4 regions of the Streptomyces sp. NPDC048277 genome follow, and region 1 is predicted to be linked to each of the others. Evidence: riboswitches for the same ligand, from Rfam matches in the RefSeq annotation. Region 1 holds a riboswitch; each other region holds the start of a gene.

The links. Region 1 has a riboswitch for S-adenosylmethionine ahead of AB0D85_RS19305 (putative leader peptide). Riboswitches for the same ligand answer to the same signal wherever they lie in the genome.
Region 2: another riboswitch for S-adenosylmethionine. It lies ahead of AB0D85_RS05620 (aminotransferase class V-fold PLP-dependent enzyme); the one in region 1 lies ahead of AB0D85_RS19305 (putative leader peptide).
Region 3: another riboswitch for S-adenosylmethionine. It lies ahead of AB0D85_RS43160 (hypothetical protein); the one in region 1 lies ahead of AB0D85_RS19305 (putative leader peptide).
Region 4: another riboswitch for S-adenosylmethionine. It lies ahead of thrC (threonine synthase); the one in region 1 lies ahead of AB0D85_RS19305 (putative leader peptide).

What each region holds. Positions count from the first base shown of each region.
Region 1 is NZ_JBEZLQ010000008.1:99,510-103,079, forward strand. Features, by position in the region: gene AB0D85_RS19300 (ABC transporter substrate-binding protein) at 1-1,577, opposite strand, end outside; gene AB0D85_RS19305 (putative leader peptide) at 1,784-1,957, opposite strand; SAM riboswitch class IV at 1,936-2,049, opposite strand; gene AB0D85_RS19310 (Pls/PosA family non-ribosomal peptide synthetase) at 2,442-3,570, shown strand, end outside.
Region 2 is NZ_JBEZLQ010000002.1:209,380-212,949, reverse strand. Features, by position in the region: gene AB0D85_RS05625 (Lrp/AsnC ligand binding domain-containing protein) at 1-40, shown strand, start outside; gene AB0D85_RS05620 (aminotransferase class V-fold PLP-dependent enzyme) at 159-1,523, opposite strand; SAM riboswitch class IV at 1,688-1,804, opposite strand; gene trpD (anthranilate phosphoribosyltransferase) at 1,959-3,023, opposite strand; gene AB0D85_RS05610 (ubiquinol-cytochrome c reductase cytochrome b subunit) at 3,157-3,570, opposite strand, start outside.
Region 3 is NZ_JBEZLQ010000030.1:63,910-67,479, forward strand. Features, by position in the region: gene AB0D85_RS43155 (metallophosphoesterase) at 1-900, opposite strand, end outside; SAM riboswitch class IV at 998-1,109, shown strand; gene AB0D85_RS43160 (hypothetical protein) at 1,386-1,595, shown strand; gene AB0D85_RS43165 (MHYT domain-containing protein) at 1,600-2,658, opposite strand; gene AB0D85_RS43170 (NAD(P)-binding domain-containing protein) at 2,758-3,408, opposite strand.
Region 4 is NZ_JBEZLQ010000012.1:177,208-180,777, reverse strand. Features, by position in the region: gene AB0D85_RS25945 (transposase) at 1-786, shown strand, start outside; gene AB0D85_RS25940 (glucosyl-3-phosphoglycerate synthase) at 915-1,859, opposite strand; SAM riboswitch class I at 2,017-2,170, shown strand; gene thrC (threonine synthase) at 2,189-3,472, shown strand; gene AB0D85_RS25930 (MoaD/ThiS family protein) at 3,521-3,570, shown strand, end outside.

The DNA of each region.
Region 1 (3,570 bases):
TCGAAGTCCAGGTCGTGCACCTTCTTCGCGATGCCAAGCTGGGTCTGGAGCTCCACCACCGGCGCGTAGTAGGCGTTCTGCACGATCAGCTTCTGCGTGTCGTCGACCAGTTGCCCGCGCTGCACCGTGTCGGTGGTGGCCGCCTGACCGGCCACCCGGGTGTCGAGCGGGCCCGCCGGGATGCGGTACCAGTTGGCCAGCCGGGTGGAGAAGGAGCTGCGCAGGATGTCCGGGTCGGCCCGGGTCACGTTGCCCCACGCCGCGTCGAAGTCACCCGACTGCAGGGTCGGGGCGAACCGGGTGAGCTGGAGTTGCTTGAGGACGACGTCGACACCGACGGCCTTGAGCTGCTGCTGGATCAGCTCCAGCGCGGGCTGGTTGGTGGCCGCGTTGGGGATCCAGTCGATGGTCAGACTCAGCTTCTTGCCGCCCTTGGTCCGGATGCCGTCGCCGCCGGTCTTCCAACCTGCCTGGTCCAAGAGGGACTTGGCCCTGGCCGCGGCGAAGGGGAGATCCGCGGCGAGGTCCGTGTAGTCGGGCGTGGTGTGCGCGAGGATGCTGGTCGCGGCCTTGGTGCCGGTCGGGAAGACGGTGTCGGCGATCTGCTGCCGGTCGATGGCGAACAGGATCGCCTGCCGCACCCTGGCGTCCTTGAGGACCGGGCGTGAGTTGTTGAAGCCCAGGCCGAACACCACGCCGGGGTTGGCCCGACTCCGCAGGGCGACCTGGCCGCCCTTGAGCGCCGCCTCGTCGGCCCTGCCCACGCTGCTGATGGCGTCCACCTGGCCGGACCGGAGACTGCCGGCCCGTACGCCGGCCTCGGGCACGACCTTGAACACCAGCTTGTCCAGGTACGCCTCGCCCTTCTTGCTCCACAGCGAGGAACCCCAGTCGTACCCGGTGCGCCTGGCCAGGGTGACCGACTGGTTCTGCACGTACTGCTTCAGCACGAAGGGACCGGACCCGATCACCCCGTCGCTGCACTTCTGCTGCGGGGTCCTCTGCACGCTCGCCGAGGACTCGATACCCAGCGAATGCGTCGAAGTAGTTTGCAGGAACTGGGCGTTGGGCTGCTGGAAGGTCACCTCGACGGTGAGCGGGTCGACCACGGTGGTGGATTTGACGCCGCTCAGGTAGCCCTCGGCCAGGGTGCCCAGCGCACCGAGCTTCGGCACCGCGTCGAAGTTGTCCTTGACCACCTGCGCGGTCAGCTCGGAGCCGTCGCTGAAGGTGACACCGGACCGCAGGTGGAAGGTGAACGTCGTGGCGTCGGAGCTGATGTCCCAGCTCTTCGCCAGCCACGGCACGATTTTGCCGGTCTTCGGATCCTGGTCGGTAAGGGAGTCCACGGTCTGGCGCACCGAGTAGATGGTGTCGTTGCTGGCGACCTGCTGCGGATCCACGCAGCCGGCGTCCGACCCCACCGCGAAGGTCAGGGTGCCGCCGGACTTCGGCCGGCCGCCGCCGGAACCGGAATCGTCGCCGCTCGATCCGCAGGCGGTCAGCAGCACGCTGGTGGTCAGGAGGGCGGTCAGGGCGGTCCAGCGGGAAAGTCTGAGATCCGGAAGTGCGGTCACGGAAGGGGTTCTCCTGCTCGTGTCACCAGGCACCGGGTGCCGTGCGGGCACGGCCGTGCCTGGGCGTGCGGCCCCGGTCGGCGTGCCGCCGGTCACGGGGGAGCGCTGTTCGGACGGGGGTCAGGTGGATGCCACCGCGCACGGTGGCGGGAGGTGCCTGCGGCCGCGGCCGGTGACTCGACGTCAGCCGGTGGCGCGCAGACTCGTCAGACCTGACAGAGACAGCTGGTCGAGCGCTGCAGATCGATGTGGCGCCGACGCGAGAGCCGGGAGAACACCGAGACGACGGCGAAGGAGGCAGTCGGGTCACCGCTGTGCCGCATGCCGGTCCCTCCCCGTCTCCGGCCCCGCTCACGGGGCCACGCGCTTGCGGGGATCATCGGTGATCCCGCCGGGCTTTCACCTGGAGCACCCCACCGCGCGGGAGGGTTGCCGGTCAGCGAGCCAGGGCTTGACGCTGACACTCAATGCCGGACGCGATCGTACGGAGCGGTTTTGGCGTACGTCAATGGCGAACCGTCCGGCACACGGCGGCAGGGGCGTACGGGAGCACTGTCGCGGACCGGTACGACCGCCGCGCCCGGCGTACCCCGGGACTGAGCCGTACACCGGCTGCGGCCGGGTGGGGGCTGAGCGCGCAGTTCCCCTCGCCCCTTGCGGGGCGCTGCCCCGCTGCCGGCCGGGGGACCGCCATGCGGGTGATTCGTGGTCCCCGTCCCGGTGCGAAACCCGGGGAATACGGCGCGCTGGATCAGTCCTCCGGCACGGCCGAGCAAGGGACATAAGTGGCATGCGGTCCACTGCCTGGACAAACTGAATCCGCCGGTTCGTGATCAGGAACATCCACGTTCTCGAGGAGATCGCATGATGGAGCAGTCCTCCGAGGTCGTGTCGGTGCCGGACGGACCTTCGGTCGTCCCGAGTCACACCGGCGGCAGGGGAGCGGAGACCGAGCGGGAGCTGGCGCAGGCACTGGCCGAACTCCTGAGCACCGAGCACGTTCCGGCCGACAGCAACTTCTTCACCGACCTCGGCGCCAACTCCCTGGTCATGGCCCAGTTCTGCGCCCGAATACGCAAGCGGCCGGACCTGCCGTCCCCGTCCATGAGGGACATCTACCGGCACCCCACGATCCACAGCCTGGCGGCGGCGCTCGGCGAGGCCGCCCCCGTTCCCGCCGAGCCGGTGAGCGCCCCCTCGGCGCCCGAGCGGCCGCGCGGCAACCGGTGGAGCCATCTGCTCTGCGGCACGCTCCAGTTGCTGGTCTTCCTCGGCTACTCCTTCGTCTCCGGTTTCGCCACCGCCGTGGGGTACGAGTGGATCGCCACCGGCAAGGGCGTGGCAGACATCTATCTGCGGTCCCTGCTGTTCGGAGGCATCGGCTTCGTGGCGCTGTGCGCGTTCCCGGTCGTCGCGAAATGGCTTCTGGTGGGCCGCTGGAGACCGGGCGAGTTCCCCGTCTGGGGCCTGGCGTACGTGCGCTTCTGGATCGTCAAGGTGCTGCTGCACGCCAACCCGATGGTCCTTCTCACCGGAACCCCGCTGTACGTGCTGTACCTGCGGGCCCTCGGCGCGCGGATCGGCAAGGGGGTCACGATCCTCTCCCACTCCGTCCCGGTCTGCACCGACCTGCTGACGATCGGCTCCGGCACGGTCATCCGCAAGGACTCGTTCCTCCTCTGCTACCGGGCCCACGCGGGACACATCCAGACCGGCCGGATCACCCTCGGCACGGACGTCTACGTCGGCGAGAAGACCGTCCTGGACATCGACACCGCCATGGGCGACGGTGCCCAACTCGGCCACTCCTCCGCCCTCCACCGGGGGCAGGCGGTCCCGGACGGCGAGCACTGGCACGGCTCCCCGGCGGAACCCACCCGGACCGACTACCTCAGGGTCGCCCCGGCCCGCTGCGGCACCCTGCGACGGGTCTGGTTCGGACTCGGCACGCTGGTCCAGCTGTTCTTCCTGTACCTACCGCTGCTCGTCGGCG
Region 2 (3,570 bases), on a different contig from region 1:
CGACCTGGAGGCGGCGTTCGCGATCGGCCTGGACAGCTAGCGCCCCGCAAGGGGCGCGGGGAACTGCGCGCTCAGCCCCCACCGGCCCGCGGTGTGGTCTCCTGCGGGTGCGTCGTGGCTGGTCGCGCAGTTCCCCGCGCCCCTTAAAAACAGGTAGGTCAGCTCACCGCCGGGACGCAGCGGCCGTCCTCCGTGCGGTAGGACCACTTCGCACCGTCGGTCACCAGTTCCCGCACCGCGGTCACGAACCGCTCCACATGCTCGTCCGGCGTTCCCGCGCCGAAGCTGACGCGGATCGCGTTGAGGGACTTCTCCCCCGGTGCCGCCTCCGGCGCCCCGCACTCGCCCTGGGTCTGGGGGGCGGAGCCCAGGAGCGTGCGGACCAGGGGGTGGGCGCAGAAGAGGCCGTCGCGGACGCCGATGCCGTACTCGGCGGAGAGCGCGGCCGCGAAGTGGGAGCTGTTCCAGCCGTCCACCACGAAGCTGATCACACCGACGCGCGGGGCGTCGTCCCCGAAGAGGGAGAGGATCCGTACCTCCGGGACCTCGGCCAGCCCCGCCCGCACCTTCTCGATCAGGTGCCGCTCCCGGGCGACCAGCGTGTCGAAGCCGGCCTCGGTCAGCGCCTTGCAGGCGGAGGCGATGGAGTAGGCGCCGATGACATTGGGCGACCCGGCCTCGTGCCGCGCGGCGCTCTCGTGCCACTCCACGGCCACTCCCCCGTCCTCGCGCCGGGTGACCCTGCGGCTGGCGCCGCCGCCCGCGAGGTACGGCTCGGCGGCCCGCAGCCAGTCGGCGCGGCCGGCGAGGACGCCGGAACCGAAGGGGGCGTACAGCTTGTGGCCGGAGAAGGCGACCCAGTCGACGTCCAGGTCACGGACGGACACGGGGTGGTGCGGGGCCAGCTGGGCCGCGTCCAGGACGATCCGGGCGCCGTGCGCGTGCGCGGCGGCCGCGAGCTCCCGTACGGGCCAGAGCTCGCCGGTGACGTTGGACGCGCCGGTGACGCAGACCAGGGCCGGGCCGTGCGGGTCGCGGTCGGCGAGCGCGCGCTCCAGGGTCGCCACCGCCTGCCGCGGGGTGCGCGGGGCGTCGAGGTAGGTGACCCGCGCGTCCTGCCAGGGCAGCAGGGAGGCGTGGTGCTCGGTCTCGAAGACGAAGACCTGGCAGTCGGCGGGGAGGGCGCGGGCCAGGAGGTTCAGGGAGTCGGTCGTCGAGCGGGTGAAGACCAGCTGGTCGTCCGGGCGGCAGTCCAGGAACTCGGCGACCGTCCTGCGGGCGTTCTCGAAGAGGTCCGTGGAGAGCTGGGAGAGGTAGCCGGCGCCGCGGTGGACGCTGCCGTAGTACGGCGCGTACGCCGCGACGTCGTCCCAGACCCGCTGCAGGGCGGGGGCGCTGGCCGCGTAGTCGAGGGCGGCGTAGGTGACCTCGCCGCCGGTCACGAGCGGGACGGTGACATCCCGGCCCAGAACGGGCAGGGGGGCACAAACGGACTGGGCGGAGGCAGCGGTGGAGACGGACATGGCGAAACTCCTGTGAGGGTGAGCGGAACCGCCGCGCCGGACGGTACGTCGACGACACGGGGAAAAGTGCAAAGGGGTACGCGGAGGCGGGGCTCTACGCCCTATCGCATTCGCTTGCTCACAGAAGGCTCCCTCGTACGACCAGGACCCCTGGTGTGTCGAGGGGTCCGCGCTTGCCGTAGACCTCGCTGCCTACGGCCTGGTCTTCACCCGGGGCACCCCGCCACGGACGGAGGGTTGCCGGACAGTCGGCCGGGGCCTCATGACTGTCACTCATGACCTGGGGAAAAACGTAGGGGAAGTGATCGCGGACGCGCAACTCCTGTCCGGATGACGGGACAGGGGAGTCTCCCTTTTCTCCGCCGCTACGGCGATCAGCCGCGACGGCGCGGTCCGGCGGTGCCGAACCGCGCCTCGACCCGGCGGCCGCGGCCCCTACTTGTGCGTCGCCGCCGACCAGCGCTCCAGCGCCCGCTTGGCGGAACCCGAGTCGATGGACTCGGCCGCCCTGGCCATGCCGGCGCGGAGTTGCTCGGCGAGCGTTCCCGGGCCCGGATCGAGGGCAACCAGGGCCGCCGCCGAGTTCAGGAGGACCGCGTCCCGTACCGGGCCGGTCTCGCCGTCCAGGAGCCTGCGGGCGACCTCCGCGTTGTACGACGGGTCGCCGCCGCGCAGGGCCTCCACCGGGACCAGGTCGATGCCGACGTCACGCGGGTCGAAGGTCTCCTCGGTGACCTTGCCGTCGCGGACGATCCACACGCGGGACGTGGCGGTCGTCGTCAGTTCGTCGAGGCCGTCGTCGCCGCGGAAGACCAGGGAGGAGTTGCCGCGCTCCGCGAAGACGCCCGCGACGACGGGTGCCATGCGCGGGTCCGCGACGCCGACCGCCTGGGCCCGCACCCGCGCGGGGTTGGTCAGCGGGCCGAGGATGTTGAACACCGTGCGGATGCCCAACTGGCCGCGCGCGGCGCCCACATGGCGCAGCGCCGGGTGGAACTTCACGGCGAAGCAGAAGGTGATGCCGGCCTCCTCGGCGACCTCGGCGACCCGCTGCGGGGTCAGGTCGAGGTTGACGCCGAGCTTCTCCAGGACGTCCGAGGCACCGGACGCGGAGGAGGCCGCACGGTTGCCGTGCTTGACGACCTTCGCGCCCGTGCCGGCCACCACCAGCGCCGACATCGTGGAGATGTTCACCGTCTTCGCGCCGTCGCCGCCGGTGCCGACGATGTCGACCGTGCGGCCCGGCACCTCGATGACGTTCGCGTGCTCGTACATCGTGCGGACGAGGCCGTTGATCTCCTCGACCGTCTCGCCCTTCGCCCGCAGGGCGACGACGAAGCCCGCGATCTGCGCGTCGGTCGCCTGGCCGCGCATGATCTGGTCCATCGCCCAGGCCGTCGCCTCGGCGCTCTGGTCCTGGCCGTACAGCAGCGCGTTCAGTACCCCGGGCCAGGAACGGCCCGCCGCGATATCGCCTCCAGCGGGGGTCACAGCGCTCATAAGGCCGCTCCTGATCGTCGTACCGATGAAAAAGGCAGTGTCAGGGCCTACCCTATCCAGCCCCGGGCACGGCGAAGGGCCCCCGTCCGTACACCGGACGGGGGCCCTTCGCCGTGGCGTGGCGACGCGTCGATCAGTGGTGGCCGTGGCCGCTCGTGATCTCCTTGTACTCCTCCACAGTGGGCTTCGGGATCTGGTTGTCCTCGCCGTAGTAGGCGCTGCTCAGCTTGGCGCGGAGCTTCTCGGAACCCTTGATCTTGCGCTCGACACCGTTCTCGTCGACCGCCGGACCGACCTGGGCCGGCTCGTACTGGTGGTGAGCCGTGAGGGTGTGCAGCTGCTCCTGGGAGAGCGGCTCGTGGATCTCGATGAACTCACCGTGCGGCAGGCGCTTGATGATGCCGGTCTCGCGACCGTGCAGCACCTTGTCCTTGTCCCGGCGCTGCAGGCCGAGGCAGATCCGCTTGGTGATGATGAACGCGATCACCGGTCCGGCGAAGAAGAAGATCCGGACGAACCAGGTCACGTCGTTGATCGACAGGTGGAA
Region 3 (3,570 bases), on a different contig from region 1:
GTGGGCCGGGTCGCGGACGATGTCGTCGACCGTGCCGCCGCCCTCGATCGGGCACGGGTGGTGCTCGCCGTCCACGTACAGCGGGGAGCCGGTGACCAGGATCTTCGGGCGCGGCCCCCGGGACACCTCGCGCAGCCAGGCGCCCTGTTCGGCGTCGATCGTGCCGAGCAGACCGGTGTCGATACCGACGATCCGGACCGGCCCGGCGTCGATCGCCCAGTACGGGCCCGGCTGTACGGCCGTCTGCTGCTGCGTCGGCCGCAACTTCCTTGCGTCCGACAAGAGTTGCTCGTCGGCCGGGCGCGGCCGGTGCCACAGCAGGGCGCGCCACCAGGCCCGGGTGAGCGGGCGGGGCTTCGGTTCGGGCGGGAGCGGCGGGGTGTCCTCGCAGAAGACGCGCATGAACGCGCCGAGGTCCTCGTACCAGTCGTGGTTGCCGGGTATCGCGTATATCGGCGCCGGATAGTCCTGGTACGGGCGGAAGAACTTGGTGCCGTAGTCGTCGGTGGTGCCCACCGGATAGATCACGTCGCTCGCGATCACCGCGAAGTCGGTGTCCTGACTCGCCTTCAGAAAGCCCGGCACGACGGCGTACTGGGAGTCGTCGCCCTCACCGGTGTCGCCGATCACCATGAACGAGAACCGGTCCGCCTCATGACGCCGGATCACCTTGTCGGCGGGCGCTCCGGCCGCCGCCCGCTGGGCCACCCAGCGGCTGCGGGTACGGCCGGTCGGGTCGCCGAACCAGGACGCCAGCACGCCGTTGCGGGCGGCCCACAGGGTTCTGGGGTCGAACCAGAAGATCTTCTCGACGTGCTCCGGCATCAGTTGCTTGTAGGCGCCGCGTTCGGCCGAGCCCCAGCCGGCGCCTTCTGCGGTATCGCGTGAGGAGTCAGACACCGGGGCACCGTAGCAACGCGCCCTTGCCGAGGCCTTGTCGGCCCGCCGTTCGCGGCTCCCTCGACGTCGTAGGACACGCCGAGCCACGGTTCGCCCGAGCCACGAGTTCCGGTGATCAAGCCCTGGCAGGCCGGACGGCAACCCTCGACGCGGCGGGGTGCCCCAGGTGACGGCTCGGCGGATGTCCCAGTCGTCCCCCGGTTCGAGCGAAGCCGAGAACTGGGGGAGGTCGGTGTGGTCGAGGTAGCCGCTGCGCCGAACGCACTTGCAGAGACGGGCCGCTGCCCGCCGAGGACCCGCTCGTCGAGGAGAACGACGGCTCCTTCGGCGCCCGCCGGATCGCCGATCCGCGCAAGGTCGCCGCCGAATGGCGGCAGCAGGCGGACGTTAATGGCTGGTCGCGCCGGGACACTGTCATCGCCCCCGGACCGCAGCGCGGGCACGTCGGCACTCCGTCCGGTCTCGCCGACAAGTTCGCCCACTACGTGCGCCACGGCACCGTCGACGGTTTCAACGTCACGCCGTACCTCATCCCCGACCGCCTGGACGACATCGTCGAGCTGCTGATCCCGGAGCTGCAGGAGCGCGGCGTCTACCGTACGGCGTACACCGGTACGACCCTGCGCGAGCATCTGGACCTGCGGGCACCCCTCACCCACCGCGCCGCACCGGAGGAGGAGCGGGCGGAGGGCTGAGCGGTCACCACTCGTAGGGGTTCGAGGGGGTGCCGTACCGATCCTGTGGGCCGGGTGCGGGGCGGGCGGGGGCGCCGTGCCGACCGGTGCCGCCGGGTGTGTCGTACGGGCCGGTGCCGCCCGGGGCGCCGGAAAGGTCCGTGGCGGCCGATGCGGCCCGGGTCGGCGAGCCGGGCCGGCCCCCGCCGCCGGGCGCAGGGCGGGCCGGACGGCTGTAGCGGTTGCGGGGGGTGCGTCCGCCGCGTGGGCCCGGCGGCCGTGAACGCGCCGCCCGGGCCGGTGTCGCGGGCCCGCCCTTCTCGCCCGTCCCGCGGTCCCAGTCGTCCTCGCCCAGGACCAGCAGGGGGTCGAACATCACCACCACCCCGGCCAGCAGCAGGAAGACGGCCGGGCCCAGCAGCATGGGCAACAGCAGCGACGTCGGTGACCCGCTCGACCAGGCGGTGACGGACGCCGGGTGCAGATCGACGCTCACGGCCGCCATGGCGGTGTAGTGCATGCCGGACACCGCCAGGCCCATCACCAGGCTGGCGCCCAGGCTCGCCGTGAAGCCCCGGATCGACACGGCCGCCCACAGCGCGGCCGTCGCCGCCGCGATCGCGATCACCACCGACAGGGCGACCGTGAACCGGTCGTAGTGAATCGTTCCGTCAAGGCGGAGCGCGGCCATGCCCAGATAGTGCATGGCCGCCACACCGAGCCCCGTGACCACACCCGCCGCCCAGAGGGTGCCGGCGGTCGCGCCCCGGTAGCCGACCGCGAAGACACCGATGCCGACCACCAGGATCGCCACCGCCAGACTGAGCAGGGTCAGGCTCACGTCGTAGCGGATCGTGGTCCCCTGGACATGGAAACCGATCATCGCGATGAAGTGCATCGTCCAGATGCCGCAGCCGATCGAGGCCGCCCCCAGGGCCAGCCAACCGGGCTTCCAGGACTGCCCGTTGTGGTACAGCGACCGGACGATGCAGCGCAGCCCCAGCGCCGCGCCCAGACAGGCCATCAGATAGGCCGCCACCGGAGTGACCGCGCCGTAGTGGAACCCGCTTATCGTGCCGTGCATATGTAACTCCCCCCAGAGTCACGGCTGTTGTGGGGAAGGTACTACGGGCCGGGGGTGGCGGACGCGGCGTTCACCGGGACTTCAGCTGCCGCTACGGCATCACGGGGCGACGATCTTGATCGCGCTCATCCAGCCGTGCCCCTCGGGCCGTGTCTGCAGAGCCATGTGCAGCAACTGGATGCCCTCCAGCTCACGGGCGTGGCGGAGGCCGCCGACGACCACCGGGTTGAGGCCGCCGGAGGAGGCCAGCTCGGCCACCTGGTCGCGGGCCGCCGCGTCGTCGCCCGCGATGAACACGTCCAGCGGCAGTCCGCCGACCTCACCGGCGACCAGCGCACCGGCGAACGTGGTGTTGAAGGCCTTCACGATCCGTGTGCCGGGCGCGGCGGCGTCCGCGAGCTGTTGGGCGGCGGAGCTGTCCGCGGGCACCGTGAGCGAGTCGAAGGTCGAGAAGTCCACCGGGTTGGAGATGTCGACGACCGTCTTCCCGGCGAGCTGGTCCCCGTACTCGGTCACGACCTGCTTGGCCACGTCGAACGGCACGGCGAGCACCACCACGTCCGCCGCCCCCACGGCGTCCGGCACGGCGGGCGCCACATCGGCCCCGGCCACCCGCTCGCCCAGGGCGTCGGCGAGCGCGGCTGCCTTGGCCGGATCCGTACCGATCAGCCGGACGGCGTGCCCGCCCGCCAGGGCCCGGGTGGCGATACCGCCCGCCATGTTGCCTGTGCCGACGATGAAGACCCGCATGGGTGAGCCCTTTCCGTGGGGGTGGGAGCTGCCGACGTCCGGTCCGGGGCGCAGGGGATCACATCCCGGACCCAAACAAGGATAAATGGGGCAGGGTGTCGAAGTCTGGCGGAGGGCAGTCGGGAGATCCCGTGGCGTCCTTTCCGGGGCGGTCGGTGTCCG
Region 4 (3,570 bases), on a different contig from region 1:
GTCGGTCACGTCCGCGTGCACCAGCACCGGCTTGTCCGGGGCCGCGTGAAAACGATCAGCGTCAAGCGTGAAGGGCGCCGCTGGTACGTCGTCCTCTCCTGCGACGACGTACCAGCGGCGCCCTTGCCCGCCACGGGCGCCGTGGTCGGGATCGACATGGGCACCACGCACTTCCTGACCAACTCTGACGGTGAGCACATTGCCAACCCGAAGTTCCTCGACCGGATGGCCGACGAACTCGCCGAAGCCCAGCAGCACCTCGCGACGTTCCCCCCGCGGACCCGGCAGCGCAGCAAGTGTCACCGCGCCGCAGCCCGCAAGGTCGCCAAGCTGCACGCCAAGATCCGACGCCAGCGCGCCGACTTCCACCACAAGACCGCACTCGCCCTGGTCCGCGAGTACGACACGATCGCTCACGAGCGACTGAACACCGCGGGCATGACCCGCACCCCCAAACCCAAGCCCGCCCCCGACAACAACGGCGCCTTCCTGCCGAACGGCGCCGCCACCAAGGCCGCGCTCAACCGCAGCATCCTCGACGCGGGCTGGGCGCAGTTCCTCTCGATCCTGGCGAACAAGGCTGAAAGCGCCGGCCGCCACGTGGTCGAAGTGGATGCCCGCAACACCTCCCGCACGTGCCTCGCATGCGGGCACGCCGCGAAGGAGAACCGCGTCACCCAGGCGAAGTTCGAATGCACGGCGTGCGGCTTCACCGCGAACGCGGACCACGTCGGCGCGACGAACGTCCTCAACAGGGCCGGGCTGGTCCTCTGCGACGTGGCCTAGCTGCCGACGCAGGAAGCCCGCGCGTTTACGCGTGGGTGGAGTCACACGCCTCAACCTAGCCCGGCCCGGAAACGCTCAAACGTACGGCTACGCCCGACGAGCGGCCGTATACGGAACGCACGTCGAAGTCACGCCACCCGGCGCTCGGCGTACTCCGCGATCTCCGCCATCGGCGGCCGTTCCTCCGTGTCCACGGAGTACGTGCGCGGTTCGAAGCCGTCCTCACCCCGTTCGAACTGGGTCAGCGAGGGCCGGATCAGATGCCCGCGGGCCAGCCGGAGCTGTGCCGTGCGGTAGATCGCGGCGGACATCCGGCCCAGCGCCTGGCCGTCCTGGTGGCGGTGCTTGCGGACACCGACGTCCACCTGGGCGAGGGCGTCCAGGCCGACCAGGTGCAGGGCGTCGACCAGCATGCCCAGCTCCACGCCGTAGCCGACCGGGAAGGGGAGCTGTTCCAGCAGGGAGCGGCGGGCCGCGTACTCGCCGCCCAGCGGCTGGACGAAACCGGCCAGCTGCGGCCAGTGCATGTTCAGCAGCGGGCGGGCCATCAGTTCGGTGACCCGGCCGCCCTGCCCGGCCGCGCCGGCGAGCGGGCGGTCGTACATCGCCTTGACCAGGTCCACGTCGGGGTCGGTCAGCAGCGGGCCGACGATCCCGGAGACGAAGTCGGAGGAGAAGTCCCTCAGGTCGGCGTCGATGAAGCAGACGATGTCCCCGGTGGTCACGAGCAGGGAGCGCCAGAGGACCTCGCCCTTGCCGGGGACGGCCGGGATACGGGGGAGGATCTCGTCGCGGTGGACGACGCGCGCGCCCGCCGCCGCGGCCACCGCCGCCGTACGGTCGGTGGAGCCGGAGTCGACGACCACGATCTCGTCGACGAGCGGCGCCTGCCGCATCAGGTCGTGGCGGATGACCGCGACGATGTCACCGACCGTCTCCTCCTCGTTGAGCGCGGGCAGCACGACGGAGACGGACTGACCCGACCGCTGCTTGGCGGCGAGTATCCGGTGCAGCGGGCGATCGTTCACGGACCAGGAGCGGGTGGCCAGCCAGCGCTCGACTTCTTCCAGCACAGTCAGCGGCTCCTCACTGTCACGACCACACTGCCACGTGTGATCCATCTCGCGGTTCGGACGACTCTCTCAACTGTCCTGGCCTTCGGTTACAGTCTTGAACAACGCCGATGACCATCGCATGTCCTGTGGTCACCGTGTGTTGACAACCGCATACAGCTCATCCAGAGGGGCAGAGGGAAACGGCCCGATGAAGCCCCGGCAACCCTCCAGTCGGTACTCGTAGATCACTGTTGATCATCGCGAGGCTCCCGGCTAGGGAAGGTGCCAAATCCGTCTCACGGCGAGATGCGTCGTGAGGAAGATGAGGAGAAAGGGCCTCGCCTCACATGGCTGTGCAGACTGTTGCCACCAGCACCGATTCCACCGTAGACCTCGGTCCCGCCGCAGCGCTCAGCTGCCGCGAGTGTGGCCACCGGGTGCCGCTCGGCCCGGTGTTCGCCTGCGAGGAGTGTTTCGGCCCGCTCGAGATCGCGTACGACTTCTCGGCCTACGACACCGAGGAGCTGCGGAAGCGGATCGAGGCGGGTCCCGCGAACATCTGGCGCTACGCGCCGCTGCTGCCCGTCCCCGCGGACGTGGCGACCAAGCCGAACATCAACCCCGGCTGGACCAAGCTCGTCAAGGCCGACAACCTGGCGAAGGAACTGGGCGTCACCGGCGGCCTGTACGTCAAGGACGACTCCGGAAACCCGACGCACTCCTTCAAGGACCGCGTCGTCGCCCAGGCCGTCGAGGCCGCGCGCGCCTTCGGCTACACCACGCTCTCCTGCTCCTCCACCGGCAACCTGGCCGGCGCGGTCGGCGCCGCCGCCGCCCGGGCCGGCTTCCGCTCCTGCGTGTTCATCCCGCACGACCTGGAGCAGGGCAAGGTCGTCATGGCCGCGATCTACGGCGGCGAGCTCGTCGGCATCGAGGGCAACTACGACGACGTGAACCGTTTCTGCTCCGAGCTGATCGGCGACCCGGCCGGCGAGGGCTGGGGCTTCGTCAACGTCAACCTGCGGCCGTACTACGCGGAGGGGTCGAAGACCCTGGCGTACGAGATCTGCGAGCAGCTCGGCTGGCAGCTCCCGGACCAGCTCGTCATCCCGATCGCCTCCGGCTCGCAGCTCACCAAGATCGACAAGGGCCTCCAGGAGCTGATCAAGCTCGGGCTCGTCGAGGACAAGCCGTACAAGATCTTCGGTGCGCAGGCGGAGGGGTGCTCGCCGGTGTCGACCGCGTACAAGGCGGGGCACGACGTGGTCCGGCCGCAGAAGCCGAACACCATCGCCAAGTCGCTGGCGATCGGCAACCCGGCCGACGGTCCGTACGTCCTCGACATCGCCCGCCGTACCGGCGGCGCGGTGGAGGACGTCACCGACGAGCAGGTCGTCGACGCGATCAAGCTGCTCGCGCGGACCGAGGGAATCTTCGCGGAGACCGCCGGCGGTGTGACGGTTGGAGTCACCAGGAAGCTCATTGAGAATGGGCTCATTGATCCGTCGAAGTCGGTCGTTGTACTCAACACCGGTGATGGACTGAAGACGCTGGACGCGGTCGCGGGTACGGGTCTCACCGCGACCATTCGGCCCAATCTCGAGTCGTTCCACGAGGCCGGGCTCGCCTAAGTCGGCCGTAAAAAAACCGGGGCGCCGCCCTGTCCGGAGGTTCAAACCGTGAGCGTCAACGTTCGCATCCCCACCATCCTGCGCACCTACACCGGTGG